4 regions of the Photorhabdus stackebrandtii genome follow, and region 4 is predicted to be linked to each of the others. Evidence: predicted binding sites of a transcription regulator. Region 4 holds the regulator's gene; each other region holds the start of a gene.

Region 1 (7,830 bases), on a different contig from region 4:
GTTTTCAGGGCTTCATCTTCAATAGATTCAGTAAGTTCGGCAGCAAAAGCAAATATAATCATATGTTGCGCATCACACCGGCTGATACCACGTGATTGCAGATAGAACAGTTGTTCTTCATCTATCCGGCCAACAGTCGCACCATGGCTGCATTTCACATCATCAGCGTAAATTTCCAGTTGAGGTTTGGTATCCACTTCTGCCTGTTTACCTAATAACAAGTTGTTATTGGTCATCTGCCCATCGGTTTTCAGTGCATGAGGCGCCACCTTGATCATGCCGTTAAATACCGCTTTACTCTGATCCATCACAATTGTTTTATGCAACTGGCGGCTTTCACAATGGCCTTTATTATGTTCCAGATAAGTACGGGTATCAGCGACCTCTTTTCCTTGCGGCAACAACAAGCTGTTCAACGACAGATTCGCCCCTTCGCCATTAAGTTGAACGCTGGTATTGTGTCGACCAAGCCCGGCACCTAACAGAAAACTGGTGCTCTTCACCCGGGCATCACGACCAACCACAATATCGTTATGTGCAAAGTGGTAGCTCTCACTATTCTCAACGCCCAGTTTTATATGGATTAAGCTGGCGTTATCCCCCACGTCTGCGGTCAATCGGCTTCCTGTCATATGGGGTTGCTGCTCATCAGTACTGACGAAATGTTCAATCACTCTGGCGCCTGCATTCGCTCCCACAGTAATGTGATAGCGGTAATGGCTGGTATTTAATGCTTCATTACAATAACCACTGGTTATATTCAGCAGATAAAGGGGTTTTTCCGCAACTTGCCCGGCTTTTAATGTTATGACCAAAGGCTGTTGAGCAAGGCTTTCTGTCAAATGCAGAAAAATCTCGCTCTGGATCGACGCCGGAAGCCCACTTTTGTTATCCAGTAAACTCAACTGATACGGCCCAAATTCACAGGAACTCAGTAAAGGAGAAAAACAACCATCCACCATAACGATACGCCAGCAATCCATCGGAATCGCCAGTTGTTCGCATTGTGCTACGGTCAATTCCCAGGTTTTGCCACTGTATTGCTGGCTTAACAGTTGTTCCAGCGGAGTATAGCGCCAATCTTCATGTCTGAATTGAGGAAACCGGGTTTTAGTCACTTGCTGCCAATGCAGACTGGCATGAGATGAATCATCACCATGGCGGCAATGATACAAATCAGCGAAACGCGCTAAGGCTTGCTGATTACGCTCTGCAACCTGACGCGTCTTTTCAGCTTTTTCACTGTTGGTCAATAAGCCAGCCATAGCCTTGCTCCTCCAATTTTTTCGCCAGATTGAAATCACCGGATTTAATGATCCGTCCCTGATAAAGCACATGGACAAAATCAGGTTTCACGTAATCCAAAATACGTTGGTAGTGAGTCACAATAATGAATGAGCGGTTTGGATCACGCAGGGAATTCACACCATTAGCAACAATTTTCAGTGCATCAATATCCAGACCTGAATCTGTTTCATCTAAAATACAGAGTGTCGGCTCCAGCGCGGCCATTTGCAGAATATCGTTACGTTTTTTCTCACCACCGGAAAAACCGACATTGACTGAACGTGTCAGCAAGTCTTGCGGCATATTCAGCAGTTCTATTTTTTCTTCGATAAAATCGGCAAAATCAAAGCGATCCAGCGGCTCCTGATGACGATATTCACGGACAGCGTTCACTGCCGTTTGCAGGAAGAATTGATTACTGACACCCGGAATTTCCACCGGATATTGAAAAGCCAGGAAAATCCCCTCACCAGCCCGCTCTTCCGGTTCAAATTCCAGTAAATCTTTTCCTTTAAAGATGATTTCACCATCATCAATTTCATACTCTTCACGGCCAGCTAACGTTGCCGATAATGTACTTTTACCGGAGCCATTCGGTCCCATAATGGCATGAACTTCACCCGGTTTAACTTCAAGATTTAATCCTTTCAGGATTTCATTACCTTCCACACTGACTCGTAAATTTTTAACACTTAACATATTACATGCCTTCGAACGGCTTAACGTTCTGTCATAAAAAAGGGAAACAGGGAGAATTCACCCAACACTATGTTCAAGGCTAATTGCCAGTAATTTCTGCGCTTCAACGGCAAATTCAAGGGGAAGTTCAGAGAACACATCCTTACAGAAACCATTAACGATCATTGAAATCGCATCATCCTCACTAATGCCGCGTTGCAGACAATAGAACAATTGATCTTCACCAATGCGGGAAGTTGTCGCCTCATGCTCCAGTTGCGCAGTATTGTTCTGTACTTCTACATAGGGAAATGTATGCGCGCCACATTCAGTACCAATCAGCATGGAGTCACATTGAGTATAATTACGGGCGTTTTCCGCTCCCGGCAATATTTTCACCAACCCACGATAACTGTTCTGGCTACGGCCAGCAGAAATACCCTTTGAAATAATGGTCGATTTGGTGTTACGCCCAATATGGATCATCTTGGTGCCGGTATCTGCCTGTTGAGTACCATTAGTAAGGGCGACAGAGAAAAATTCGCCAATCGAGTTATCCCCTTTCAGGATCACACTTGGATATTTCCAGGTAATTGCTGAACCCGTTTCTGATTGCGTCCAGGACATTTTGGCATTTTCACCTTCACACAATGCTCTTTTAGTCACAAAGTTAAGAATTCCCCCCTCACTGTCACCGCCTGAAAACCAGTTCTGTACAGTAGAATATTTTACTTCGGCATCTTTATGGATAATCACTTCCACAACAGCAGCGTGCAGTTGATAGCTGTCACGTACAGGTGCAGAGCATCCCTCTATATAGCTGACATAACTGCCCTCATCAGCAATCAGAATGGTGCGCTCAAATTGGCCGGTTTTCGCCGCGTTGATACGAAAATAGGTGGAGAGTTCCATCGGGCACCGAACCCCTTTTGGCACATAAACAAAAGTACCATCAGAAGCGACCGCGGTATTCAACGCGGCAAAGAAGTTATCGTGACTTGCAACCACACTGCCGAGATATTTACGGACTAACTCAGGGTATTCCTGTATTGCCTCGCTGAATGAGCAAAAAATAATGCCTTCTTTCGCTAACTTATCCCGATAAGTTGTTGAGACAGAAACTGAATCAAAAATAGCATCTACCGCGACAGCTTCACCTTCCCGTACAGGAACACCCAGCTTATCAAATGCTTCTTCAATCTCTGCCGTCAAATAATTATTTGTTTGCTCTGCACCCGTTGCCTGCATAGCACCGGATTGCGAACTGCAACTATCATCACAGGCACCGCATGAAGGTGCTGAATAATAGCTATAGTCCTGGTAATCGAGATTAGGGTAATTCGCCTTCAACCAGTGCGGCTCTTCCATTCCCAGCCAATGGCGATAAGCCTCCAGCCGAAACTCCAGCATCCATTCAGGTTCATTGCGTTTTGCGGAAATTGCCCGCACAACGTCTTCACTCAACCCCTTAGCCAACTCATCAGTCGCGACCTGAGTGAAAAAACCCTCTTTATAACGATGATCGCTGAGCCAGGTCTGCACATCATCGCTGATTTCTACATTGCTCTGAGACATATATTGGTACACTTATATACCAAAGCTTTCACCACACCCACAGGCATGTTGAGCTTTTGGATTATTGAATTTAAATATCTGATTTAAACCTTCACGAACAAAATCAACTTCAGTTCCATCGATAAATGGCATAGCTTTCAGGGGAACATATAGACATGCCCCTTCATTTTCATACAGTAAATCATCAGGCGCAGGATCGTTAACCATCTCAAACACGTAGCCAAAGCCGGCACATCCTGACTGCTTAACCCCCAGATATAACCCTTCACTTTGTGGGTTCTGCTGCATCAATTTTAGGATCTGTGCTGCGGCTCTCTCTGTGATGGTAATTCCTTGCCATGCGGTTTCATTCAGAGAGAAGGTTTCAACACTATTTGTCATCGTTGACCTCATATTTTTCTTTAGCAATTTTTTGCCGCTGTTATCGGAACATTCTCGTTACCACATAATGGTAATGATAACCCTTATCACTTCAACCATTTGTTTTAAGAGGATATACCTTAAATGGATTAAATTTCACCCAAACACAACGAATTATGTTCATCGCATATGAAAATATATTTTTAATTCTTTGTTTTATATATAAATTATTAATTTAATTAATTGTGCTATCCTGTACTTTTTGGTACAAAATAAAAGCACAAAAGGTTCATCATGAATACCATTTGATGTGAGCTTTAAGATATACCGGAGATGCGGCATGGGAGTTGCTATTATGATTATAATATATACAAATAGAGTTTCTATTTAATCAAGGCGGATTCGACTAATAAGCTACCGAGAGCTCCAGAAAATGCTGACCGAGCCTAGCGTCAGCATTGACCACATCACGATTTATCTCTGGGTGCAGTGCTATACCCCGGAAATGGAAAAAGCGCATACGCTGGTACTGGTGCCATCCCACCGACCAGCGCCCCAGGGACACTATTGCAAATAGCGGCTTAGAGCAAATCTTTCCGCTAAAGCTCTACCTTAGATCCCGAAAATGTAGTTCACCAAGCCACGGCACTGCTATCAGGAATACTCAACATCCAGAAGTACTACCGAGTCTTGTTGAATATTTGCCACAGCAACCTTCCACATTATTCCAGTATCGGTTTTTACTTTGGTTTTTTTTATATTTTCACTCATTACCGAACTTGGCCTTATATTGTCCAACTGACCTCCTTCGGTAATAATATAAGCAGTGACATTCCTAGGCTCTCGTGGGTCTTGAATTATGGCATTGTGACCGGTAAAACCATATCTACGGTATTCAGGGTTGACAGCTTCTGGAGAGTGGTCATCAAGTATATCCTCTTTAATATTGTTACTATACATATTTTTAGGATTTTTCCCGCCAAACCATTTGTCAATACTGTATTGATCTTGAATATTGTCAACATCTCGATTTGTATCCAGGTAATATTGCTTGTATTTTTTTGACGGATATCCTTCTTTGAGGAAGTCTTTATCAAGAAAATAAGTTGATACTAATAACTTCCTTCTTCGAGGAAAAGAATTGGGTTCACTGCGCCCTTCCAATTCAATATACCCATATTTAGCATTTTCAAATTGTATATCAATGTTAGATTTATAATATGGCGTTTCAAACATTAAGTTGAATAAATAAAATGCTTGCGCGGGATAGGTATATCTATTTCCATCATTAAAAATACCTAGTGTGCCGCCGTCAGCTCTGTAGTAAAACGCTTTGTCCACATCTCTATATACCATAAATATCAAAGATTGTATAATAAACGCCGCATTCTTTGCTGATTGCATTTTATTCTGTGTTTCGTGAGTTGTATATGGGGTCATTCCCCACTCTGTTATATAACTTTCAACATGCTTAAATCCCAATTCATCAAGCAGGGATCTGTTGAGCCTGGCTGATGCCGCAACTTGAACAGGATCGGCTTTGTCGTGAAGGTAAAGGTGCCAGGAATAAAAATCTAGCGGGAATGAGTTGTCTTTACATGCTTTTAAAAAACCGCATCCATAGGGACTGTGTATCCCCTGCCCGGCGGCTATAGATGGACCTCCGACCAACACATTCGGTGCTACCTTTTTGATTTCGCGTGCGATAGTACCATAAAATTTGTAATAAACTTTCGGGTCAGAATCGGCAAAGAAGATTCCTAAATCAGGCTCATTCCATATTTGATAATACATTACCGGACGCTTCATTCCAATGTTCATGTAGTTAACTGAATACCGCTTTACTAATTCCGCCGCCAGCATGGCATAAATTTGAAAATTTTCTGGTGGGTTTGCACTTCCCAAAAATGACCTGCCTATTCGACACATCACTTCTCTCTTGAGATAAGGATTGGAATTCCTTTCATTGTTAATGATTTTTCTAAAATAAGCATCTGTCGGTTCGTAATTTGCTTGTGAAACAGCCTCTTCAAAACTATTATTCTTCATTCCGTTTCTGGCATTTGGAAAGATAGATCTCTTATTTGTCAAATCGGCGTAAACTTTTCGGCCATGCCATTTTTTATCTTCTGGTACCATTAGTAAAAGTTGATATGAACCCGGATCTTTATTATCAAGAGTGCCATTATCGATATCCCCTGGGCCATACAGATCATGCGCTCGGATGAAAGGGATCCCCATTTCGTTAAATTGGTCTTCAAGATCAGGATATCCGGGGGCTATGGATATAGGAGAGCCATTTACTCCGTGCACAGGTTTAATTAATTTATACATTGTAAATACCTCGACATAGTTATTATTATATCTTCATTGGTCACGGACAGAGCGTATACATAGTATGTGAGAGTTCCAATGCCCTGCCCAGGACCAACATAACAAATGAAATAGCTTTCGGATAGGCTATTAGCCGACATTCCGCACCCAATTCAGGAATAAAAAGACTCATACCATTGACCCAATATCTTCAACAGGTCACTTTGGTACGGTTGCATACCCGTTACCCTCCGATACTCTTGAAATTCGAAGGGATTAATCCCTTCACAGGTTAAAAATACCCAACGGGTGGTGGGCGATTGTGTCTGCCGGTTTTTCATATCCGGGTAAAATGCCGCATTTTGTTTCAATCCGCTGCGAATTTTATGCTCCAGCGCAGCATAGACCATTAAACTGGGAGAATTCCACAGCGAACTTCATTACGATCGACATAGTACATTTTAATCGAGTTCAACGATGAGATGTCGTTGGTATTTATTTTATTGTTTTTGTCAGCTTCGCTAAACGAACTTCCATCTATAAATACCTTGCAAAAAAGAAACGATAACACTGTCCGCTCCGCTTGGAGCACTACATAAAGATATAGTCATTTACGTGCCGCAGTCTTTCAAGTTATAGATTTCATCAATATTTTTAATAATATCATTGTTTATGTGAACTGCTTATATATCTGATTAATTTAAATATCGAGTAAAATATAGATGGTGAATTATATTGAAGGGGTTAATATCGAAATAGATAAAAACTTTCTTTTATTTAAATTTATAAATGCCGGTATATATCAATTTAGGGATGGATTACTGTAAATAAACTCAGAAATATAATGTAATATATAGATATATGTATTTTGCTTTGGTATATTCTGGGCGGGCGCTTGAGACTATCTGTCTCTGGCGTGCTGGAGCGGATAGAAGAAAGCCCCGAGTGATCTTTCAATCAACCCGAGGCCTATCTATGCATCACAACATAAGATTAGCCTCTTACACGCCGAAAGGCAAGGAGACGCTAACCATGAAACAGCAAAAAGCGGTACTTATCGCTTCAAGACATTCCCGTTATATTACTATGGAGATCCACAAGCTGCTTGGAAGCAAACCTGCTTTACCAAACAACTAACATAATAATATTGCAAATAAACTTAATACATAAAAAAATATCTTTTTCACTTAATGAGTAGGTTATTAATCCATAGAAAAATAACCTACTATTATTTTATCCAGGCAACACCGAAGTAGTTAACCGGGAAGTGCAACACAAGTGTTGACGTTCATCAAAAATATCGATTCGCCATACCTGGTGATTTCGGCCAATATGCAGAGGCTTACACACCCCTTTAACTTCGCCACTGCGAACAGATCGGATATGGTTGGCATTGATTTCCAGCCCAACAACTTTTTTCTCACCTTCAGAACAGAGATACCCTGCCAAAGAACCAAGTGATTCTGCCAGTACAACAGATGCCCCGCCATGTAATAAACCAAATGGCTGACGGGTGCGATGATCAACCGGCATTGTGCCCTCAATATAATCATCACCGATATGCGTGATTTTTATGCCCAGATGACCCATCATACATTGACTATTTACTTGATTCAG
Region 2 (7,830 bases), on a different contig from region 4:
CTCAAGCATCAACCCGCTAAAGTCGCGGCAATGGAAGGCCATTGGGAAAATCGTCCCGGCGAAGCGACTCCGCTGATCCTGTTCGGTATTCCTGATATGGAACGGGAAGAGACGCATTATGCCGTGGAGATCCCATATCTCGCCAGCCTGATTTTGACTCACAGCATCGATAAACAGGTTCCTGCTCTTAAAGAGTTTCCACCGGAAGACAGACCAAATGCCCTGATGGTTTTCTGGTCATTCAGAGTGATGGTCGGCCTGGGTATGCTGATGATCATTGCCGGTTGCTGGGGACTCTGGTTACGTTATAAGCAACGGCTTTACCAATCAAAACCCTTCCTGCGTTTTATATTTTTGATGGCACCTTCCGGCCTGATCGCCATTCTTGCCGGCTGGTTTACCACAGAAATAGGCCGTCAACCATGGGTGGTTTATGGTCTGTTACGCACTAAAGACGCTGTATCCGCACACGGTGAAATCCATATGAGCATCAGCCTGTTGCTGTTTATCGTGGTTTATAGCTCGGTATTTGGTGTGGGTTACGCCTATATGATGAAACTTATCCGCAAAGGCCCCAAAAAGGAGTTAGAAAATGGGTATTGATCTGCCGTTAATCTGGTTCATCATCATTGTGTTCAGCACCATGATGTACATTGTCATGGATGGTTTTGATCTTGGGATTGGGCTGCTCTATCCCACGGTTAAAAGCGACAGCGACCGTGATTTAATGATGAACAGTGTCGCCCCCGTCTGGGATGGTAACGAAACCTGGCTGGTACTTGGGGGTGCGGGTTTATTCGGTGCTTTTCCTCTGGCTTATGCCGTTATACTTGATGCACTGACGATTCCCCTGACATTAATGCTATTTGGCCTGATATTCCGTGGCGTCGCCTTTGAGTTTCGTTTTAAATCCGCGCCTGAGCATCGTCATATCTGGGATAAAGCCTTTATCGGTGGTTCTGTGATTGCCACCTTCGTTCAGGGAGTTGTGGTTGGTGCCTTTATTCAGGGGTTCCCTGTTGAAAACCGGGCTTATGCCGGTGGCTATTTTGACTGGTTCTCACCGTTCCCGCTGTTCTGTGGCTTTGGGCTTATCGTTGCTTACACCCTGTTAGGCTGCGGCTGGCTGATTATGAAAACCGAAGGCCATCTGCAACAGGCGATGTACCGTGTAGCCCGCCCACTCATTCTTCTGATGCTAGCTGTCATCGCCATTATCAGTTTGTGGACACCATTAATCCATCCGGCAATTGCGGAACGTTGGTTCAGCTTACCTAATTTATTGTTCTTCCTCCCTGTACCGCTGTTAGTGGTATGGTCGGGCTGGAAACTATTGCGCTCCATCAAACGCAAAACCCATTACACACCGTTTCTATTAGCGCTGTTGCTGGTTTTCCTTGGCTACAGTGGATTGGGCATCAGTATTTGGCCTAACCTGATCCCACCGACAATCAGCTATGAAGCAGCCGCGGCACCACAACAAAGTTTAGGTTTTATGCTGGTTGGCGCCCTGCTGATTATCCCAGCGATCCTGGTTTATACCTATTGGAGCTACTACGTTTTCCGGGGGAAAGTGAACCATGAACAAGGCTACCACTAATCAAAATATCCAACGCCCTTCTGTATGGAAACGGATAGGCTGGATGGCGATAATCTGGCTTTGCAGTGTGATGGCGCTTTTTGCTGTCTCCACACTATTTCGCCTTCTGATGACAGCAGCAGGCATGAAATTAAAGTAATTGTTAACACTATTTAATAATTTGAGCTAAAGTTTTCATCAGTATTGCAGAACGGAATCTTAATCTGATGAAAACAAGTTCAAATAACACTATCTTCAAAAACCAAAAGTTGTTTGTAATCAACTCTATTATAAATTTATTCTTACTTTTTATACTGCTGTTGATTAACAAACCGTCTACTCAAGATTTAATTCTACCGTTACTGATAATGTTAAGCATTACAAATGTGTATTTCCTGATAAAAGTAGTATATAACTCTGTTCCTGTCAAAGAATGGCAACATTCAAGATACAAAGCAGAAATTAACGCCCTGAAACAAAAAAATGGTCATTTGGATTTCCTCTGTCAAAGCCATTTCAAACTACAAAACTGTAAACTTCTTCCTGAAAAGCTACAGGAGATTTTTTCTCATCTCAATCGCCTGATCCCTTTCTGTGAAGCCAAAATCATCCTTTATCCATCGCAACAAGAATATTTCTTCCGCAATCCCCACCAGTGCCCCTATTTCGATATGCCTCTGATTATGAGATGGAATCTGGATGATAATATTGATAACTATGGGACACTCTGGATAAAAACACACAGAAATAGCGATCTGACTCCCGATGAAAAAAGCCTGGTTCAGAATGTGGTTGCCTTAATGACGAATAAACTGTTACGGGAAAACCAAATCCAGTGCCACCATCAGAGTATCCTGGCAGCAGAAAGGGCAGCTATTTCCCGTGAACTCCACGATTCAATTGCCCAATCGCTCTCTTTCCTTAAGATTCAGGTTAATTGCCTGTATATCGGTAGTGATAACTTATCCAAGCAAAGTTTAACCTCACTCAATATGATTAAGGACGAGTTGAATATCGCTTACCGCCAGCTAAGAGAATTATTAGCAACCTTCAGGAACGAACAGCCTCAATGTAATCTGCAAGAATCTTTACAGACGTTGATTAATGAGTTTAACCATCGTCTGGGCTTCAATATTGAATTCAATTACCGTCTGACACATCAGCACATCCCTGACAGTTACTGTAAGCATTTATTACAAATCATCCGGGAGTGTTTAAACAATTGCTACAAGCATTCCAATGCAAACTGGATCAGTATCCGTATTTATCCTATTGATGACAAAATCATTGCTGTTGTCAGTGACAATGGCCGAGGCATCGATCTAAATGCAATTGATAAAAACAGATTTGGACTGGCTATTATGCAAGACAGAGTCACTCTTATCGGTGGACAATTACAGATAAAAAACCGTAAAAATGGTGGTACAGAAATAGAAATTCAGTTATCACTGGATTGAAAAAGACAGATAAATCAAATTACTGGCATCAGTGCAACTTATTGAATGATAATGATTAGCATTTGTGTTAATTACTGTTACACTGCATTTTGCTTTATCAGATCATTACCTTCGATAAATTTTCCAGAGGAATTTTACGTGGCGAATAAAACAATTGAAGAGAAAAATATTTACCGCCCTGCACCACCGAGGCTTGTTCAGGTAAAAAAAATTTTCGACGTAACCCCCAATATGCGCAGCATTACTTTCGAAAGTGAAAACCTGGACACTTATCCCACTGAATGCGAAGGCGGGCTGGTAAAAATATTTTTACCTCTTCCGGGACAGACCAAACCGATCTTACCCACTCTATCCCCAGAAGGCCCAATATGGCCGGCAAAAGAACTGCGCCCGGTTACCCGTGCTTACACTGTTCGGGCTCTCCGTTCCGAACAAAAAGAGATCGATATTGAGTTCGCACTGCATGACCATGGCGGTCCGGCGGTGGAGTTTGCTCACAGAGCCAAAATCGGTGACTGGATCGGCATCACTAACCCCGGAGGCCCTGATCCACTACTGCCAAAAGTCAGCAACTATTATATGGCCGGCGACCCAAGTTCCCTGCCGGCAATTGCGGCGCTATTGGAAACAATGAAACCAGACGCTGCCGGGCAGGTGATTATCCGTATCGAAAGTGAACAAGATATTCAGAAGTTGAAAAAACCGGCGGGAATAACAATCCACTGGATTACCGGCGGTGTTGAAGTGACTGACAAGATGGTATCCACGTTCAAATCCTGGTCATTACCAACAGAAGATGTCACTTTCTGGCTTGCCGGTGAAGATAAAATGGTAAAAGCGCTTCGTCGCTATGTTCGCCGTGAAAAAGGTTATGAACGCCACCAGCTGTATGCTATCCCTTACTGGAGACATGGCTTTAATGAAGAAGGTTATCACGAGCTGCGCCATGAAGTGATGGATAGCTTTGCGCTATGATTAGTGCATAATTTCGGCCAGTCATAATAGGCAAAAGATCACGCCGGGAGATTTTTTCAGGAATCTTAACGGTGTGATCAATAGGTATACCTGCTTTCCACTTTTGGTTTTTTATTACCCAGCCAGCGATTTGGTGTGCCGAACCAAATCGCTAAATGCAATGCTCAGAAAGAACGCAGAATAGGATGAGTTGTATCACCGGGCTACCTCATAAATTATCGCTCAAGACAGTTGCTTGTATGTATCGCTTATTTCAACAATTGATGACACGATATAATTATTATAAAAATAATAGTTCTACGAAACATATTATAGGTATTCCCAAGAGCATAGATAACTCTGTGACTGGGGTGAGTGAAAGCAGCCAACAAAGAGGCAACTTGAAAGATAACGGGTATATCTAATTCATCACTAACGTATTAGTATATAATAAGAGAAAGACCTTCAGTAATTATTAAATTCATACTAAATAATATCTCTTCGATAAATAAAGTACTTTGACCTTTAGCTAAGGATAAAAAACATGAAAGATAACACTTTATATGATCCTATTGCACATCTTTACGAGAGCTTTTCAGATGCTGCTGCCCATATCAAAGTAGAAATCAGAACTGTCTTCGATCTGGCAGGAGATATACACGGGAAATCAGTATTAGATTTAGCCTGTGGATATGGCCTTTTTAGTCGAGAATACAAAAATCGTGGTGCGTCAAAAGTCATTGGAGTCGATATATCAGATAACATGATAGCAATTGCGAAAAGCAAATCACAACAATACGGTGACGATATCGAATTTCACGTAAGAAATGTCTGCAAGATGGAGTCATTTGGCAAATTTGACATAGTCAATGCAGCCTGGTTATTCTGCCATGCAGAATCTATTGAAGACCTTGAAACTATGTTCCGTGTCATTGCCGCTCATCTCAAGCCTTCAGGTAAACTCATTGCGTATACCGCTGAACCTGATTGTCGATTAGAAAAAGTGAATTATGAAAATTATTGTATAAAAATTCTGAGTAAAGAGCCCGTGAAAGACACAACTCTCGTGAGAGCTGAATTTCTTACCACACCACCCAGCCCTTTCACCATGTATCATTGGAGTCGTGAACAGTATCAAGCGGCTATCCAAAAAGCGGGATTCAAACAATTTAGATGGCAAAAACCAATGCTGTTAAAAAGCGATATTGAGGATTATCCCCTAGGTTTTTGGGATGATTATCAACGAAATTGCCTTGATACAGCTCTTATTTGTCAGTTTTAACAAGATAATCCCCGAGATCCGTTGTCTTTCCTACACAAATCCCTCGATTTTCATCGAGGGATTTCAGACCGCTGACAAACCTCATTCAAAATAATGGGGGTTGTTTTTTCCAGATAGGTTGGTAGGTAAAGCCAGAACAGGCTTTACCCCAATTAGGAAGAGAAGCAATCAAAATGTTCCATTAGCACTCTAATCAATCCTCATCTTCCGTTGGTAAAATAGCGTTGGGCAGAGCGCTAAAGGTTCCCCAATAAAAGGCAATCAAAGACATCACTGCCACTGCAACGATATCCCAGGGTGCAGGAATAATGCCTTTCCCACCAAATGTGCCTAGATAGGACAAAATGATCATGGCACTGTAGAAACCGATCAGCCACAAGGCAGAGATTATCTGTTGGCGCAGGCTCACTTTGCCTGTGGGGACTCTGTTTTTGAATAACAAGTAGATGAAGAACAAGATAATTTGTAATCCGAGCAGCCAGGAAACGGTTTTCCAACCAGACCAGTAAACAATGAAGGCGGAAACAATAAAAGAGAGCGGGCCAATGATGATAAACCCTTTAACATAAAAAGGGCGTTTCATCCCTTTGGCATTACGGCGTAAAGCAGAGGCCGTGACTGGCGCTAATGCGTAGCTCAGGACTAACGCTGCTGAAACAACACTGATAAGTTTTTCCCATGAAGGAAAAGGTAATGTCCAAAAAATAGAAAGAATAAACGTCAACCAGAGTGCAGGACGTGGTATTCCCGATTTTTCATCGATATGGGTAAACACATTAAATAACGTGCCACTTTTTGCCCAGCCATAGATAACACGCGGAGTCGCATTCATATAAATATTCCCAGTGCCGCTTGGAGAGATCACTGCATCACATACCACCAAAAAAGCGAGCCATCCCGCACCGAGTATTAAGGCTATATCACGAAACGGCAGTGAAAAATATTGCCCAATTTGGTTCCAGCCGCCAAAGAGCAGATCAGAGGGTATTCCGCCAAGAAAAGCTAACTGTAATAAAACATAAATGACCGTAGACAGTAAAATAGACAGAATAAGAGCAATAGGGATGGTTTTTTGCGGTTTCTCCACTTCACCGGCAACAGAAATAATTGGCGTCAGGCCAAGATAAGCAAAGATAATACCGCCCGCTGAAACCGCGGCTTCAACACCAGAGATCCCAAACGGGGAGAATCCATGAACTTGCAGATTACTCGGATTAAAATAATTAAAAAGGATAGCAATAACGAGCAGCGGAACGATGAACTTGAAGAGACTAATAATATTGTTGAATTTCGCAAAAGTTTTTACGCTGTTGTAGTTAAGGTAAAAGAAAAATGCTAATAAAATAAATTGAACCAACCAGCCTGCCAGAGTCGGATCACCAGAACCCGGCTGACTGAGAAAAGGGAACCACGCAGCCGCATATTGCCGGGCAGCGACAACTTCAATGGCTATCAGGCTGGAAAACGCAATTAAGGTGATAGAACCCATTAAATATCCCATGAGTTCACCATGAGAAAACATCGGATAACGAATAATGCCACCTGATTTCGGCAGAGCTGCACCCAATTCGCAATACACAATGCCGAGTAAGAGCACAGCGATACCACCAATTACCCAGGAAAAAATCCCTGCTGGCCCGGCAATAACAGACACATGACTGGCAGCAAATAACCAGCCAGAACCAAAAATGGCACCTAATCCGATGAAAGTTAAATCCGTAAGTGTTAACTGTTTCTTAAATTTTCCCTGCCCTGAATTGGATTTCGGCAGTGGAGAGGTTTCATATGGCGCCATAATTATTCGCTCTTTTCTGTTTCTTATTTGATATACGCCAGTAGGGTAATTTCGCGTGACAGTGGCGCAATGTGCATAACTAACAGCAATGCAAGTATTAAACTGATTTACAATGCATCCTTGCTCATCACCCCATTGATTAATCGGGAAATATTTAACGGATTACGGTCTTGCAGTGCTGGGGGAAGTAAGGATTCGGGATAGTTTTGGAAACATACCGGACGCAGAAAACGCCAGATAGCTAATGTGCCAACCGAAGTCCCTCTCGCATCTGAAGTCGCTGGGTAAGGCCCACCATGAACCATGGCATCACAGACTTCAACGCCTGTCGGGTAGCCATTGACAACCACTCTGCCAGCGATGTTCTGTAATCGTCGGCTGAGTTCATACGAATTAGCTAATTCATCGTGTTCACCAATCAAGGTCGCGGTAAGCTGCCCCTGCAAACAGTCAATTGCGCGTAAAAGCTGGTGCTGGCTTTCAGCTTCAATCACAATAACAACAGGACCAAAAACCTCCTCTTGCAGCAGAGCATTTTTATTCAACAACAAAGCAATATCTGCACGATACAGCATCGTAGTTGCCTGATTTTCATGATGTTCACCAGTGGCTAACTGCGTCATTAAGGGTTCATTATCCAGTTGATGAATACCTTCTTGGTAGCTGAGTAATGTGCCTTGGTTTAGCATTGACTGTGCCGGACGAAGAGTGATGTCCTGCGCTAATTGAGCAATAAATCGATCAAATTCTGGTGAACGAATAC
Region 3 (7,830 bases), on a different contig from region 4:
ACGATGAAATTTTTGGTCGCAAAGACTACATATCAATTGATTCTCCAATGGCCCGGGCTTTACTGAAGAAAGAGGTCGGAGACAGTGCAATCGTTCATACACCAACAGGAGAAGTCTTGTGGTACGTGAATGAGATCGAATATATTAAATAGTCTGTATACTGTTTCAACATGATATAATTAAATTCCAACTCTATTTAGTTTTGATAATAGTCACGCATATAAATTCATAAAAACGGAATGTATTTTAAAGTTTACACAGTCTGAATATAAAGAAATAAAAAATAATATTCGCCACTTGATTTGAGCCGGACTTATGTTAGAAATATAAGCAACCAAATTATTTCAATCGAGGAAGTTAAGCTTACAATAAACTTTACTGATATGTAACTCCCTTGTTTATATTTCGTGGAAATATAATTTCTAATTATTTCTAATATAACTCTGTACTATACAGAGTAGAAATTAAATTTCATTTTTTACTAAAATACTAGAAAAACAGAATTTTCAAGATATTTATCTAGAGGATGCATTAATGAAAATAGCAGGCATAGCAGGATCACTTCCATCACGGCTTGTCACAAATCAAGAAATTATTAATTTAGTTGAGCAACATTCAAAAGAAACTTTTCAGGGAGATTTACCCAAGACCTTAAAATCAATCGGAAAATTACTCAATAAGAGTGGTATAGAAACCCGATATTGGCTAGCTGAGGGTGAAAAGCCCATGCAACTCATGGAAGCAACATTCGATCGCGCTTTAGAACAAGCTAATATCAGCAAAGCAGAAATCGATCTGTTGATCTACCCTAGCGTCACTCGTGGCTTCACTGAGCCGGCCAATAGTACCTTTATCGCAAAAGCACTGGGACTCAATTGCAGGAATTACGATGTCATAGACGCCTGTAATGGTTGGGTGACAGCGATGGATATTATCAATAGCAAAATGAAGGCGGGTGAAATACGCTATGCTGCTATTGTTAATATGGAGTTTGGTATGTCCGATGGTGGGCCTATCTTCCCACAGAACTTTTCTTTGTCTTCTTCATCAGAACTGGCTTATAAATTTCCAAGTTTTACGATAGGCGAAGCAACAACTGTCACCATACTGAGTAATGAATCACCTGACAACTTCCAATTTTCTTATATCAACAGACCAGATTTAGGCGATTTATCTACCATTTCCTTACCTAACTGGGAACTGTTTTGTAACGATTCTGATGTTGAACGTATTTCACCTCTTGGTGGACAATGCCGGTTTAATTCATACGCAGCACTACTACATGAATATGGCCGGGAAGGAACAATAGAGGTATTTAATAAGCACCAAGTTTCCAACAATGATATTCACAAGATCTTTATTCACACTGGTTCACCAAAAATGTGGCACGAATTTGGACAGTCGATCGGTGTTGATAACAAGATGCATCATGTTGGACACAAAACAGGTAACATTGTTACTGCCTCTATTCCTTTTGGAATCATTGATGCTGTTCACCAAGACATGTTGGAGAAAGAGCAGTTCTGCATGGGATGGGCAGGAAGCGGTGGAATGGTTTTTGCTGCAATATCATTTAAACTTTAATACGCATTTTTACTGATACGACCAAAGCAAATAGCAAGGTACACGAAATCGGAAATATATCACCGAAGCTAATTGATATTACTATCCCAGTTTGATACATATTTGAAGCATCGATATTATCACAACGGGCTAGAGCTGAGATATGCGCCTGCGCTGCTAATGATAAAGAAACAGATATGTCAGATTAAAGATACAATACGTAAACTCCTGTCCACATTGGCCTGAAGTAGAGATTCATCTAGAGAGATCATCAATAAAGCCGGAAGACCGAAAAGTCTTCTGGCCTGAATTAATAAAAAAATAAAATGACTCTGAACACATATTTTATTCTACATTTCTTTAATTAAATTAGCTTCACTAATCCTAAATATTTTTTTATTTATATCCACCCTCTCAAAACAAAATTCAATTTCCTCCAATTCCAGAAATGGGACGAGTAACAATAATTGGCTCCATTGCGTTACAGTTACGATAACAGCCTGATTCACATACGAGGCAACTCTTTCCATCAATATTTCTGTATAAAAGCCCAGAGTAGGCTCGCCTTCACGGGCAATGTAACTAATTCCTTACGCGAAAAATCTAATGAAAAAATTTGATTTAACCGCAGTTGCTATAGCGTAACCGGCAACAAATTTGTTGAATTATGTCGTAGCCCGCCAGAATAAGATCAGACGTGAACTGGAAATTGTTTCTCTCAGAACGTATAAAGGGGGTTTTGTGAATATTTGAAGCTTATCCACCAGAAGAAAACACAACATGAATGAATCCTTAAGCCAAATTATTGCAAGTGAGCTACAGGCCCAGCCACAGCAGGTCCTTTCAGCGATGAGTTTGCTGGATGAAGGGAATACTGTCCCTTTTATTGCACGATATCGTAAAGAAGCCACCGGCGGTTTGGATGACACCCAACTTCGCCAACTTGAGAGCCGTCTTGGTTATCTGCGCGAACTGTCAGACCGCCGCCAAACCATTCTTAAATCCATTGACGAACAAGGCAAGCTGACACCAGAACTGGCCGAAGCCATTAATGGCACCCTGAGCAAAACCGAACTGGAAGATCTTTATCTGCCATACAAGCCGAAACGTCGTACCCGCGGGCAAATCGCGATTGAAGCAGGTCTTGAACCTTTGGCGAACTCTCTGTGGCAAGATCCACAACAAGAACCGGAATTGGTTGCCGCTACTTTTGTTGATACCGATAAAGGTGTAGCCGATACTAAAGCCGCTCTGGATGGCGCTCGTTATATCCTGATGGAACGTTTCGCCGAAGATGCAACATTATTGGCAAAAGTTCGTGACTATTTATGGAAAAATGCCCATTTGGTCGCCAAAGTCGCCACCGGAAAAGAAGAAGAAGGTGCTAAATTCCGCGACTATTTTGATTACCATGAACCTATCGCACAGGTCCCTTCTCACCGCGCATTAGCCATGTTCCGTGGCCGTAATGAAGGCATGCTGCAACTTTCCCTGAATGCTGATCCCCAGTTTGATGAACCACCCAAAGAGAGCTACTGCGAACAGATTATTACCCAACATCTTAATCTGCGCCTGAACAACGCACCGGCGGATAGCTGGCGCAAAGCCGTCGTAAACTGGACCTGGCGTGTCAAAATATTGCTGCATCTTGAAACGGAATTGATGAGCACTTTACGTGAGAAAGCAGAAGATGAAGCTATCAAGGTATTCGCCCGTAACCTGCAAGATCTGTTGATGGCCGCACCAGCGGGTATGCGCGCGACAATGGGACTCGATCCAGGTCTGCGTACCGGTGTTAAAGTTGCCGTCATTGATGCAACCGGCAAATTGATTGCCACAGACACTATCTATCCGCACACCGGGCAAACCGCCAAAGCAGCCGCAAGCACGGCCGCGTTGTGTATCAAACATCAGGTGGAATTGGTCGCTATCGGTAACGGAACCGCTTCCCGCGAAACAGAACGTTTCTTTGCGGATGTCCAAAAACAGTTCGCAGAGATAAAAGCCCAAAAAGTGATTGTCAGTGAGGCAGGAGCCTCTGTTTATTCTGCATCTGAACTGGCAGCACAGGAATTTCCTGACCTGGACGTTTCACTACGCGGTGCGGTCTCTATCGCCCGCCGTCTGCAAGACCCACTGGCTGAATTAGTGAAAATCGATCCGAAATCTATCGGTGTAGGTCAATATCAACATGATGTCAGCCAGACCCAACTTGCCAAAAAGCTGGACGCGGTCGTTGAGGATTGTGTAAACGCCGTCGGCGTAGATCTGAATACCGCTTCTGTTCCGCTATTGACCAGAGTTGCCGGGCTGACCCGTATGATTGCCCAGAACATCATAAACTGGCGCGATGAGAATGGCCGCTTCAATAACCGTGCACAATTACTAAAAGTCAGCCGCCTTGGGCCAAAAGCGTTTGAACAGTGTGCCGGCTTCCTGCGTATTAATCACGGTGATAACCCGCTGGATGCCTCGACTGTTCACCCGGAAGCCTATCCGGTGGTTGAGAAAATTCTGGCGGCCACCGAACAAAAACTCCAGGAATTGATGGGCGATCCTTCCTCACTGCGTGGATTGAAGCCTCAGGATTTCACCACAGAACAATTTGGTGTTCCAACCGTTACCGATATTCTGAAAGAGCTGGAAAAACCAGGCCGTGACCCACGCCCGGAGTTTAAAACCGCGACCTTCGCTGACGGTGTGGAAACGATGAATGACCTGCATCCGGGGATGGTACTGGAAGGTGCGGTCACTAACGTGACTAACTTCGGCGCATTTGTCGATATCGGCGTTCATCAAGATGGCTTGGTGCACATCTCTTCGCTGTCCGATCGCTTTGTGGAAGATCCTCACACCGTAGTAAAAGCAGGTGATATCGTCAAAGTCAAAGTGCTGGAAGTTGATCTGAGCCGTAAGCGTATCGCGCTGACCATGCGTCTTGATGAACAACCGGGAGAAACCCACTCACGCCGCAGTAACAATCCTCAAACTGACCGCCACCCTGAACGTAATAACAAAAACCGGACTACTCCGCGCACTTCAACTCCAGCCGGAAACAGTGCCATGAGTGATGCGCTGGCCGCCGCATTCGGCAAAAAACGTTGATAGTCTTATAATCGCAAACACTATGCACTGCTTTAGCAGTGCATATCTCATCTCAGCTATCAGGTAAAATTCAAATGCACTTATCCCCGTCAACCTCAGTAACTTACTGAACATCAATTATTGAAAATGCGATTAATATTGAAATTAATGTTGGTTATTATTCTTATTTGCAATTAACATGCATAGGATGAAAATCGTACTTTATCTAATATAAGTACAACTTTAGTTCTCAAGATTCTTTCACTTATCACACATCCCGGAAGGTTATATGCAACTTCTTCCAGACCGCAGTTACAAGATCATTGGCTTTTCTCCCAAGATCAGCCCAGCTTACCGACAGAAATTACTGTCATTAGGCATGTTGCCCGGTTCCTCTTTTCATGTTGTCCGTTTAGCACCTTTAGGTGATCCGATACAAATTGAGGCCCGCAGAGTTAACCTGATTCTGAGAAAAAAAGATCTGGAATTTCTCACATTAGACGACGCCCAATGCAACGCATAATCCATTGCAAGCAATAAAACTGTTACTTCTAATTTGGCATCAAAAACATGAAAGCACTGACCATTGGCTTAATCGGCAATCCCAACGCCGGCAAAACGACATTATTTAACCAACTTACCGGCGCCCGTCAACGTGTAGGCAACTGGGCAGGCGTCACGGTAGAACGCAAAATTGGCCGTTTTATCACAGAAGACCATAAAATTGAGCTGGTTGACCTGCCGGGAACCTACTCTCTGACCACGATTTCTGAACAAACATCACTCGATGAGCAGATAGCCTGTCACTACATCCTGAGCGGTGATGCTGACATGCTGATTAACGTCGTAGACGCTGCTAACCTTGAGCGAAATCTCTATCTGACATTACAACTGCTGGAATTAGGCATTCCCTGCATTGTTGCGCTGAATATGCTGGATATCGCTAAAAGCCAGCATATTCAAATCAATATTGCTGAGTTGGAGAAACGCCTTGGCTGTCCGGTCATTCCAATGGTTTCAACCCGAGCAACCGGACTCAATGAACTGAAACAAGCGATTGACCGCCATAAACAGAATTCTGGGCAGTCATTGATTCGCTACCCTGACAACCTGTTGCAAGAAGTTGATCAGCTATTTGGTGCAATTTCAGACGATTTTAATGCTCAACAACGCCGTTGGTTAGCACTTCAGATACTTGAAGGGGACATTTACAGCCTGGAACGTTCTGGCCTTGCGGCCTCAATCTTGGCTGAATCCAAAGAACGCCTGCAACAACAGCAATACGAAGAACCTGAACTGGTTATTGCCGATGCACGCTATCAAAGCATCAACACCTTATGTATGGCAGTGATCGACAGCCAAAAAGCAACGCCAAACAAACTCACCCAGGCAATTGATAACATCATCCTCAACCGCTGGTTGGGCGTACCCATTTTCCTGGCGGTTATGTATTTAATGTTCGTACTGGCGATTAATATCGGTGGTGCATTACAGCCTATTTTCGACGCAGGTTCTATCGCTATTTTTATTCATGGCGTTCAATGGCTTGGTCATACGTTACATTTTCCTGAATGGCTGACTATTTTCCTCGCGCAAGGTATTGGCGGCGGTATCAACACGGTTCTGCCACTGGTACCACAAATCGGCATGATGTATTTGTTCCTCTCTTTCCTTGAGGACTCCGGTTATATGGCGCGGGCGGCGTTTGTCATGGACCGTCTGATGCAGGTTTTGGGTCTGCCAGGTAAATCTTTTGTCCCATTGATCGTTGGCTTTGGTTGTAACGTACCCTCAATTATGGGCGCGAGAACGCTGGATGCACCGCGTGAGCGTCTGATCACGATTATGATGGCACCATTTATGTCTTGTGGTGCACGGCTGGCAATCTTTGCCGTTTTTGCCGCTGCATTCTTCGGCAAAAACGGGGCAACCGTTGTTTTCTCTCTTTATATATTGGGCATTGTAGTCGCGATTTTGACTGGCCTGATGCTGAAATACACCATTATGCGTGGTGAAGCCTCGCCATTTGTTATGGAGCTTCCGGTTTACCATATTCCACATCTGAAAACCCTGCTGTTGCAAACATGGCAACGCCTGAAAGGTTTTGTTATCCGTGCAGGTAAAGTTATCGTTATCGCCAGTATGTTTATTGGTGCGCTCAATAGCTTCTCTTTCTCTGGTAAAGCCGTTGATAGCATCAACGAATCAGCACTAGCTTCGGTCAGCAAAGTTATTACACCACTGTTACAGCCAATTGGCGTTCACGCAGATAACTGGCAGGCAGCCGTGGGACTGATAACCGGCGCGATGGCAAAAGAAGTGGTTGTCGGGACACTGAATACCTTGTACACCGCAGAAAGCATTACAAATGAGCCATTTGACGCAGAGGGGTTCAACCTGCTTGGTGAACTGAAAGAGGCTGTTGGTGAAACTTGGGGGAGCCTGAAAGACACCTTCACTTTGAGTGTGCTTTCCAACCCAATCGAAGCCAGTAAAGGCGACGGAGAGATGGATAGCGGTTCTATGGGAATAATGAGTACAAAATTTGGCTCCGCTATTTCAGCTTACAGCTATCTAATCTTTGTCCTGTTGTATGTACCCTGTGTTTCTGTGATGGGCGCTATCGCCCGTGAAACAAGCCGCGGTTGGATGACATTCTCCATTCTATGGGGGCTGAATGTGGCTTACTCAATCTCAGCCTTGTTCTATCAGATGGTGACTTTCTCACAGCATCCACAAAGCAGCCTGATCATCATTCTGGCAGTAACCCTCTTTAACGCACTGGTGTTTTCCTTCCTGCGGCGCACACGCAGCCGCGTGACGATGAAACTGAGCAGCAACACTGGAAATAGTTGCCACTGCTCCAGTGGAAGCTGTCACTAGGAGTTAAGAATGATTAGCCTGTTAAAAGTAAGGGATACAGTCGCTCTGAATGGACGGGCAGATGCCAGGTTGTTGAGCCGCCAGCTTCGTGCGTCCGTACAGATGATTACCGCTATGCTTGAACAACTTACAGTGATGGGCAAACTGGAAAAGGTTGATGCAACTGCCTGCCTGAGTGGCAGTTGCAAACAATGCCCTGAAACACAGAAATGTGATACGGCGGTTTATCGGATCACAGGGAAATACTGAATCATACTTATAGAACAGTTCATCATATATTGATGAGTCTGAGATAAACCC
Region 4 (7,830 bases):
CCCTCAATTTTCCGGCAGAAAAGTCAGATAAGAGATCTGTTTTTGTTTGCCATAGTTCTCCAGTTATTTGCACTGGTCAGCCCGATACTGTTTGAAAACATCATCGACAAGGTCTTGGTAGGCCGAAGTTTATCCAGCCTGCATGTATTAGGTATAGCGATGCTGGCCATCGCCCTTGCCGAGCCTTTGTATAGTTTTATGCGCAATACCGTATTTGGGCACATGGCAAGCCAGATAAATTCTGAGCTCTCCGGGCGACTGTATCGTCATTTGGCAGGATTGCCACTGCAATATTTTAAGCAACGGCAAACAGGGCAGATCATTGCCAGAGTCAGAGAGATGTCTCAAATCCGCCAGTTTCTGACCGGTTCTACCCTGATGCTGTTGCTGGATTTAATTTTCGTCATCATGTTTATTGGCATCATGTTTTATTATGCCTGGATACTCACCTGGATTGTTATTGGTTCACTTTTTGTTTACTTCGTATTCTGGGTAGTCGCCGGGCCGATTATTCGCCGCAAAGTAGAAGCAGAATATGAAACCGATGCAAATGCAACAAGCTTTCTGACTGAAGCCGTCACCGGGATTGAAACCATCAAAACCACCGCTACTGAAAACCGTTTCTTACATCAGTGGCAACGCATTCTCAGCCAGCAGTTGACTAAAAGCTTCGCGGCACAGAAAAGCGGTTTAATCGCAGGACAGGGAATCGATTTTGTCCAGAAATTTACCGCCGCGATCCTCCTATGGTGGGGAGTGACAGAAGTCTTACGCGGTGAACTGACTCCGGGGCAACTTATCGCTTTCAATATGCTGGCCGGACACGTCACGCAACCTATCCTCCGGCTTGCACAGGTTTGGCAGGATTTTCAGCATACGTTAATCGCCTTGAAACGTGTGGGGGATATTCTTGATGAGCCAATGGAAAACAGTAAACAGGGATTGGCTTCTATACCTGAGCTGGAAGGCCAGATTGAATTCAAAAATATTCGCTTCCGCTACCATGACGACACGCCGGAAGTTCTGGCGAACCTGTCGTTATTGATAAAATCGGGGCAATTTATTGGTATAACTGGACCGTCCGGTTCAGGTAAAAGTACTCTCACCCGTTTACTACAAAGGCTGTACGTACCTCAACATGGACAAGTTTTGATTGATGGCATGGATTTGGCTATTGCTGATCCCGTCTCTTTACGCCGCAATATGAGTGTTGTGCTCCAGGAAAGTATCCTGTTTTCTGGCAGCATCACCGATAACATTCGGCTGTGTAAGCCCAACGCAACAGATGCAGAAGTCTATCGAGCCGCTGAGTTAGCCGGGGCCATTGAATTTATTCAATCCCTTCCTCACGGTTTTGCGCATCCAGTTGGGGAAAAAGGGGCAAATCTTTCAGGTGGTCAAAGACAGAGAATCGCATTAGCCAGAGCGCTCCTGGTCAATCCAACTATTTTGATCCTTGATGAAGCCACCTCAGCATTGGACTATGAGTCCGAAGCGGCAATCATGGCAAATATGGACGAAATATGCCGTAACAGAACAGTTATCAGCATTGCTCACAGGCTCAATACAATTCGCCACACGGATAAAATCTGTGTGTTAGATCAGGGGCAAATTGTCGAATTTGACTCGCATGACCAATTGCTCCAGCAAGACGGCTTATACGCACATTTGTGGCATCAACAAGTTGGCGAAAACTAAATGACAATTCAGCCAACTCTTAAAAAAGACGGAATAAGTTTTGGCTGAAATTATTTTTTATTTTACTTATTTGTTCAAAAAATAACTCAATGTAATTAAATTATTTAAATTGTTACAATAAGTTATTAAGATGTTAGACAATGAAATATCTTGATACATCTTAATTTTTAAGTTGGAGAATTCTTATGGACAGGAATCCAGTTTCTTTAAGCGTGTTAGTATTTTCAGGAGGATCTCTGACTTCTATTACTGGCCCAATAGAAATTTTAACCACTGCCGCCCGTTTAGCCGGAGCGCCAGAGCCAGAAATCAATATTGTCACACAGGATAATCAGGATGCTGTCGGGATGGGTGGTGTTCGGCTAAAACCCAACAAACTCATAGGAGAAATAAAACAAACAGATATTGTCCTGGTGGGTTCAATTGGGGCCCCTTATTGCGATTTCGATCTTTGTACTCAAGAAACCTTAGATTGGCTCCAGATGATGGAAGAAAAAAACATTCCTATCGTCTCCGTTTGTACAGGTTCTTTTGTACTGGCTAAAGCTAATTTACTCAATAACCGCAAAGCCACCACACACAGGCTATTTACCAACTTATTCAAGGATATGTTTCCGCAAGTACAGTTACATTCAGAAATAAAAGTCACCAGCGATAACAATATTTTTTGTACTTCCAGCACCTATGAATACAATGATGTGATGATGCATATTATTGAACAGATATATGGTCAAAATACCAGAGAAGCCTGTAGCCAACTGATATTTGGTGACATAGAAGGCATCCCCCCACATACGCTGGCAAGCTTTGTACCATATCGCCAGCACTCAGATACATTAATCCACAAACTACAGGATTGGATGCATTCAGCCCCATCAGACAGATTATCAGTCGGCGATCTGGCAGATAAAATTCATTTGTGTGAAAGGCAGATGAAGCGACGCTTTAAAACAGCGACCGGCCAGACACCGATTCAATATATCCAGCAAATTCGATTATCCCTGGCAAAATACTGTTTAGAAAAATCGAACAAGACCATAGAAGAAATCAGCCATGAAGTTGGCTATGAAGATACTCGCTACTTCAGAGAATTATTTAAGAAACTGAATGGGTTAACACCAATAGAGTACCGCAGAAAATACCAGTACCGTTAAAGTCGAAACGCAATGGACATCCTTTACGAATAAACAGTGACACGGCTTTTTATCTTTGTCTGGCAGTAGCGATACACGGGAAGCTGGGGTATCATGGCGTGCTATATTTTATGGTATACGCCCTTTAGTAGTTGAATTTATGGCAAAAGAACAAATGGATCGCACCACTCTGGATTTGTTCGCAAATGAACGCAGACCGGGGCGCCCAAAAACCAACCCACTTTCCAGGGATGAACAGCTCAGAGTCAATAAACGTAACCAGCTTCGCCGTGATAAGGTGCGTGGTCTGCGTCGTGTGGAATTGAAAATAAATGCCGACGCAGTCGATGCGCTGAACTTTCTTGCACAACAACGCAATATCAGCCGCAGTGAACTCATTGAGCAAATTTTGCTGGCCCAGTTAGCAGAAAGTGACATCACTGCTTGATAGCATTGAAGGCAAGGAAATCACACAAATTTGACAGAATTGTCCTTGCTGTTTGGTCAGAATAGGATTTTGTTTTTTTATTAATACAACCAGAATCTTTCTGCTGATTTTGACATTTTATACGTATATCTCAAACAGAAATACACAAATAAAACAAGAGGTTATATCATTTTATGGCAATTATAGGTATATTCTTTGGCAGCGATACCGGCAACACAGAAAATATTGCCAAAAAAATCCAGAAAATTCTGGGTTCCGACGTTGCAGAAGTCCACGATATTGCCAAGAGCAGTAAAGAAGATATCGAACAGTTCGATATTCTGCTGCTCGGCATCCCCACCTGGTACTACGGTGAAGCTCAGTGTGACTGGGATGATTTCTTCCCTACTCTGGAAGAGATCGATTTTGAAGGGAAGTTGGTTGCCCTTTTTGGTTGTGGCGATCAGGAAGATTACGCGGAATATTTCTGTGATGCGATGGGAACTATCCGTGACATTATTGAACCCCGTGGAGCAATTATTGTTGGTCACTGGCCAACGGCGGGTTATCACTTTGAAGAATCAAAAGGTCTGGCTGATGATGACCATTTTATTGGGCTGGCTATTGATGAAGATCGCCAACCAGAATTAACCGAAGAACGCGTTAATTCCTGGACTAAACAGATCTACGAAGAGATGAGTCTGGCGGAAATTATTGCTGGATAGGGACTTACCCCAATAGCCGTATATTGGTGCAGGCCATTTCTTATCAATAGTGAATACGCGGTAGGTGAGTAGCCATTCGCTTTGCTCACCCTGTGGGATCACGTTCAAAAGCTATCGCTTTTGTCAACACACTGCTCATATCCGCTCTTTTATTACGAAGAATGGCAAAAAAATAGCCTAAACATGATAAACAGTAAGGTTATTCCTGCGTTTTACAAATGATTATTCTGGCAAAATGTGTAATGATAGTTAAGGTTAACGTGGTTTTCATTTTCATTAGCCATGCCTATAATCATAACCTGATAACTAACTGGTACTTTTTGAAGTATCGCTAAGTTCACTTTACTGAGTAACAGGACTGAATCCGCATGACCGACAACAATAAGGCATTAAAAGATGCTGGACTTAAAGTAACACTTCCTCGATTGAAAATACTGGAAGTGTTACAGGATCCTGAATACCACCACGTCAGTGCGGAAGATCTCTACAAGAAACTGATTGATAACGGTGAAGAGATTGGCCTCGCGACTGTCTACCGCGTGTTGAATCAGTTTGATGATGCCGGCATTGTCACCCGTCATAATTTTGAAGGTGGCAAATCGGTTTTTGAACTCACTCAACAACACCACCACGACCATTTAATCTGCCTGGACTGCGGTAAGGTCATTGAATTCAGTGACAAACATATCGAAAAACGCCAGAAGAATATTGCTGAACGTTATGGGATTAAACTCTCAAACCACAGCCTTTATTTATATGGTCATTGCTCCGCAGGTAATTGCCGCGAAGACAGTAGTGCACATGACGAAAAGTAATTCATTCCTGAACCGATAATTTTTTATCTATAGAAAGGAACCTATCCGAGGTTCCTTTCTTGATGAAACAAAATCATGCCTTTACATTATCAATCCGGCTGTAACGTTTGCCATCCGGGCTGACAGAACGGATCAACACATTTCCTTTTACCTTCAGACGCTTGTGATTGTCATAAATCTTCCAGCTATTACCGCCATCAGTTGAGTACTGAATAATCAGCCCCGGCAAAGCAATATTGGCCTTCAAAACACCGCGTTTTACCTTAGCCCCAGGTACCGGTAAACGGTAAGCAATCCCGGCCCTATCCAGTTTGACAAGTTCACGTTGCCCTATCAGGTTAGCGAACCGTGTCCAATCACGATCCAATGCATCAATATCAACATTATGCGTTTCCCCTCCTTTATACTCCTGGCCTGGAACATAATCCTGTTCCCAACCAGCCCGATGCCATGCCCGCTCTGCCAGCGGTAATAAGCGAGGATAAATCATATATTCCATCTGCTCATCAGTGCGGACCGTTTCACTCCATACTTGCCCTGACAGCCCATAAGCGCCCGGCCACGGTTTGTCACTTTTCGCACGAAATACATTACCATCACGGTCAACGGATGTTTCAGCATTTTGCGGCATATTATTTGGCGCAAAACTAAAGATCTTGGCTTCATCATTAAAACGGGTCGCCCAATAATATCCACGCTCCTGTGGATGAACTTCATACGGCATATCCAGATAAACATAATCCGGATTGGATATAATCACTTCATAGCCCTTGTTCGCCCAATCATTGACTGAATCAAAGCCCCCCCAGTAGAGCGCATCCCAGAAATTCACACCAACGCGTTTGGTCGCAAAATCTTTAGCGCTGTCAGCATGTTTTAGGCCATCCTGCCATGCCTGCATCTTCTCAATACCATTAGCATTCACAATTTTGCTCACTTCAATTGCGAAGTAGCTGGCAAGGTGCTCAATATCTTTCACAACCCCCTGCTCTACCAACTTCTGGCAAGCCTGAGATTTAGCCCATGGCTTATCTTCTATACTTTTATCAATGATGCCCTTACCCGGTACTATCGGACCATTCTTATCCTGGAACCCTTCTCCCAAACGAATATTCTTCGCTTCATCACCACCAAAATGCCAGGTCTCCAATGGCAAGCCAGCTTCTTTATGCATAACGGCAATTTCACCAATGACTTTCTCAACAAATCGTTTTGAAGAATCCATACACGGGTTCAAATAACTGCGACGATCATAGAGCTGAACAGAGGTTGCTCTGGTGGTATCGGTTGGGTCCAGCAAACGGTATTCATTCGCCCCTTTCACATCATCGCGAGCGATTAACTTCTTGTAGCGGGCCTCCATAGAAACAACCGCAGCCCGGGCATGAGCCGGCATATCAATTTCAGGAATAACGTCAATATAACGGGCTTTGGCATATTTCAGAATGTCGATGTAGTCCTGACGGCTGAAGGATCCACTGCCCATATTGTTGTTATCAGGGCCGGAACCCAGTTGTGGTAACAAACACTTGGTTTCACTCAAATCATGACAACGCTGGCTGCCAACTTCCGTCAGCTCAGGTAATCCAGGAATTTCCAGACGCCAACCTTCATCATCACTCAGGTGGAAATGGAATTTATTCAGTTTGTAACTTGCCATTTGGTCAAGCAAACGCAGGACCGCTTGTTTACTATGGAAATTGCGCCCTACATCAAGGAGAGCCCCACGATACTCAAAACGTGGAGCATCTTTTACCGTCAGAGTAGCAATCTTCGCACTGCCATCAACAGGAATTAATGACAACAGAGACTGAAGACCATAAAACACTCCAGATTGGTCAAAAGCAACAATTTGAGCACCATTCTGGGTAATACTCAGGCGGTAAGCCCCTTTAACCTTCCATTCACCGGTAAAATCTGAAGAGACAATCTGAGTCGCAACCAGATAGCCACTATTCTCTAATTTAATGCCTTGATCGGTAAAACGTTTTCTGACAAGAATAACCGCCTCGTCATTCAAACCACCAAATTCCAGTCTTACACCACCAGATAAATCAGCATCCTCTGAATAAATCTGAATTTCTTTTGGTGTCGGAATTATTTGCCCACGTAATTTTTCTGACTCGATTTTTTTAACCTGCAAATTCTTCGCATAACGATTTTCAGACGTCATCAGAATGTTGTTATCCGCGGTTGTGCGTTTCCATTGATCACCGGTGAAAACAGATAAAAATTGACTCAGATCTTCTGTATCCGTATTCACAAGGACTTTAGGTTTCGCATCACCTGACGTTGCATACCAGCGCGGCAAAAAGTCAGTGCTGTAAATCTGCCAATACTCTCCGGTAATAGGCAATTTTACCTGTTGATTCGCTTTAATACCGGTGAATTTCTCAGTTGGCTCCAGTTTATGTAAATCACCCGTAATACGCGTAATTTTAAACTGCTCATTATCTACGCTCAGGACTTGCCGGATGCTGTGGAAATAAATCGCCCAATCAGATGAATCAATAGCCTGATTACCATTGGTTAACGTAATATCTACCCGATTACAAGTGGCCCAGTCCGCTCCCAGTACAGCACAGTTAACGCCATGATCTCCCGCCTGATTATCAATAACCTTATAATTAACTTTTAATTGACTCAGTGAATCAACCAATTGTTGTGCTGTATTATTAGCATAGGCAGAACTCATCAAACCAACAGTTGTCATCAGCGCCACTAATGTGCGCAATTTAAATTTCTTCATTGTTACCTCTTTCAAACACAAATGTTATGTAAGGTAAACCACTGCCCAGAAACATAAGGACAGCGGCAACAAGCCATTAGAAAACAATAAATGGCATGATGATGTTGAACTTAATCTCTTTTTCATCCCAGAAAAATTCCAGGCAGATCATTGAAAACGCACACTTTGATCATAGATTGGATTAATGCTGACTTTTGTACTACGTGTAACCATAAAATTAATGACTTTTTGATTAGAATAAATCACAGCCCAAAATATAAATCTATACGTAAAATAAAAATTT

What was found. The regulator Fur, encoded in region 4, represses iron uptake genes when iron is present. The targets are predictions, from matches to a motif close to ATAATAATGAGAACNACTATCAA.
Region 1: sufA (Fe-S cluster assembly scaffold SufA) is a predicted target of Fur. The motif match lies at 3,989-4,011, and genes of this name have one in related genera.
Region 2: C5470_RS09370 (siderophore-interacting protein) is a predicted target of Fur. The motif match lies at 3,082-3,104, and genes of this name have one in related genera.
Region 3: feoA (ferrous iron transporter A) is a predicted target of Fur. The motif match lies at 4,813-4,835, and genes of this name have one in related genera.

The regions. Positions count from the first base shown of each region.
Region 1 covers NZ_PUJV01000003.1:26,195-34,024, reverse strand. Annotated here, with positions in the region: gene sufD (Fe-S cluster assembly protein SufD) at 1-1,265, opposite strand, end outside; gene sufC (Fe-S cluster assembly ATPase SufC) at 1,240-1,986, opposite strand; gene sufB (Fe-S cluster assembly protein SufB) at 2,044-3,540, opposite strand; gene sufA (Fe-S cluster assembly scaffold SufA) at 3,553-3,921, opposite strand; gene C5470_RS03225 (GH39 family glycosyl hydrolase) at 4,555-6,234, opposite strand; partial or broken gene C5470_RS22635 (IS1634 family transposase) at 6,387-6,626, opposite strand; gene menI (1,4-dihydroxy-2-naphthoyl-CoA hydrolase) at 7,447-7,830, opposite strand, start outside.
Region 2 covers NZ_PUJV01000008.1:154,769-162,598, reverse strand. Annotated here, with positions in the region: gene C5470_RS09390 (cytochrome ubiquinol oxidase subunit I) at 1-603, shown strand, start outside; gene cydB (cytochrome d ubiquinol oxidase subunit II) at 593-1,600, shown strand; gene C5470_RS09380 (DUF2474 domain-containing protein) at 1,581-1,739, shown strand; gene C5470_RS09375 (histidine kinase) at 1,948-3,036, shown strand; gene C5470_RS09370 (siderophore-interacting protein) at 3,175-4,011, shown strand; gene C5470_RS09365 (class I SAM-dependent DNA methyltransferase) at 4,535-5,272, shown strand; gene C5470_RS09360 (APC family permease) at 5,466-7,067, opposite strand; gene C5470_RS09355 (aldehyde dehydrogenase (NADP(+))) at 7,175-7,830, opposite strand, start outside.
Region 3 covers NZ_PUJV01000010.1:60,305-68,134, reverse strand. Annotated here, with positions in the region: gene greB (transcription elongation factor GreB) at 1-152, shown strand, start outside; gene C5470_RS10780 (3-oxoacyl-[acyl-carrier-protein] synthase III C-terminal domain-containing protein) at 535-1,584, shown strand; gene C5470_RS10775 (Tex family protein) at 2,344-4,668, shown strand; gene feoA (ferrous iron transporter A) at 4,937-5,170, shown strand; gene feoB (Fe(2+) transporter permease subunit FeoB) at 5,218-7,530, shown strand; gene C5470_RS10760 (FeoC-like transcriptional regulator) at 7,540-7,779, shown strand.
Region 4 covers NZ_PUJV01000014.1:68,560-76,389, reverse strand. Annotated here, with positions in the region: gene C5470_RS13385 (type I secretion system permease/ATPase) at 1-1,698, shown strand, start outside; gene C5470_RS13380 (GlxA family transcriptional regulator) at 1,884-2,852, shown strand; gene ybfE (LexA regulated protein) at 2,992-3,279, shown strand; gene fldA (flavodoxin FldA) at 3,453-3,983, shown strand; gene fur (ferric iron uptake transcriptional regulator) at 4,352-4,798, shown strand; gene C5470_RS13360 (beta-N-acetylhexosaminidase) at 4,872-7,547, opposite strand.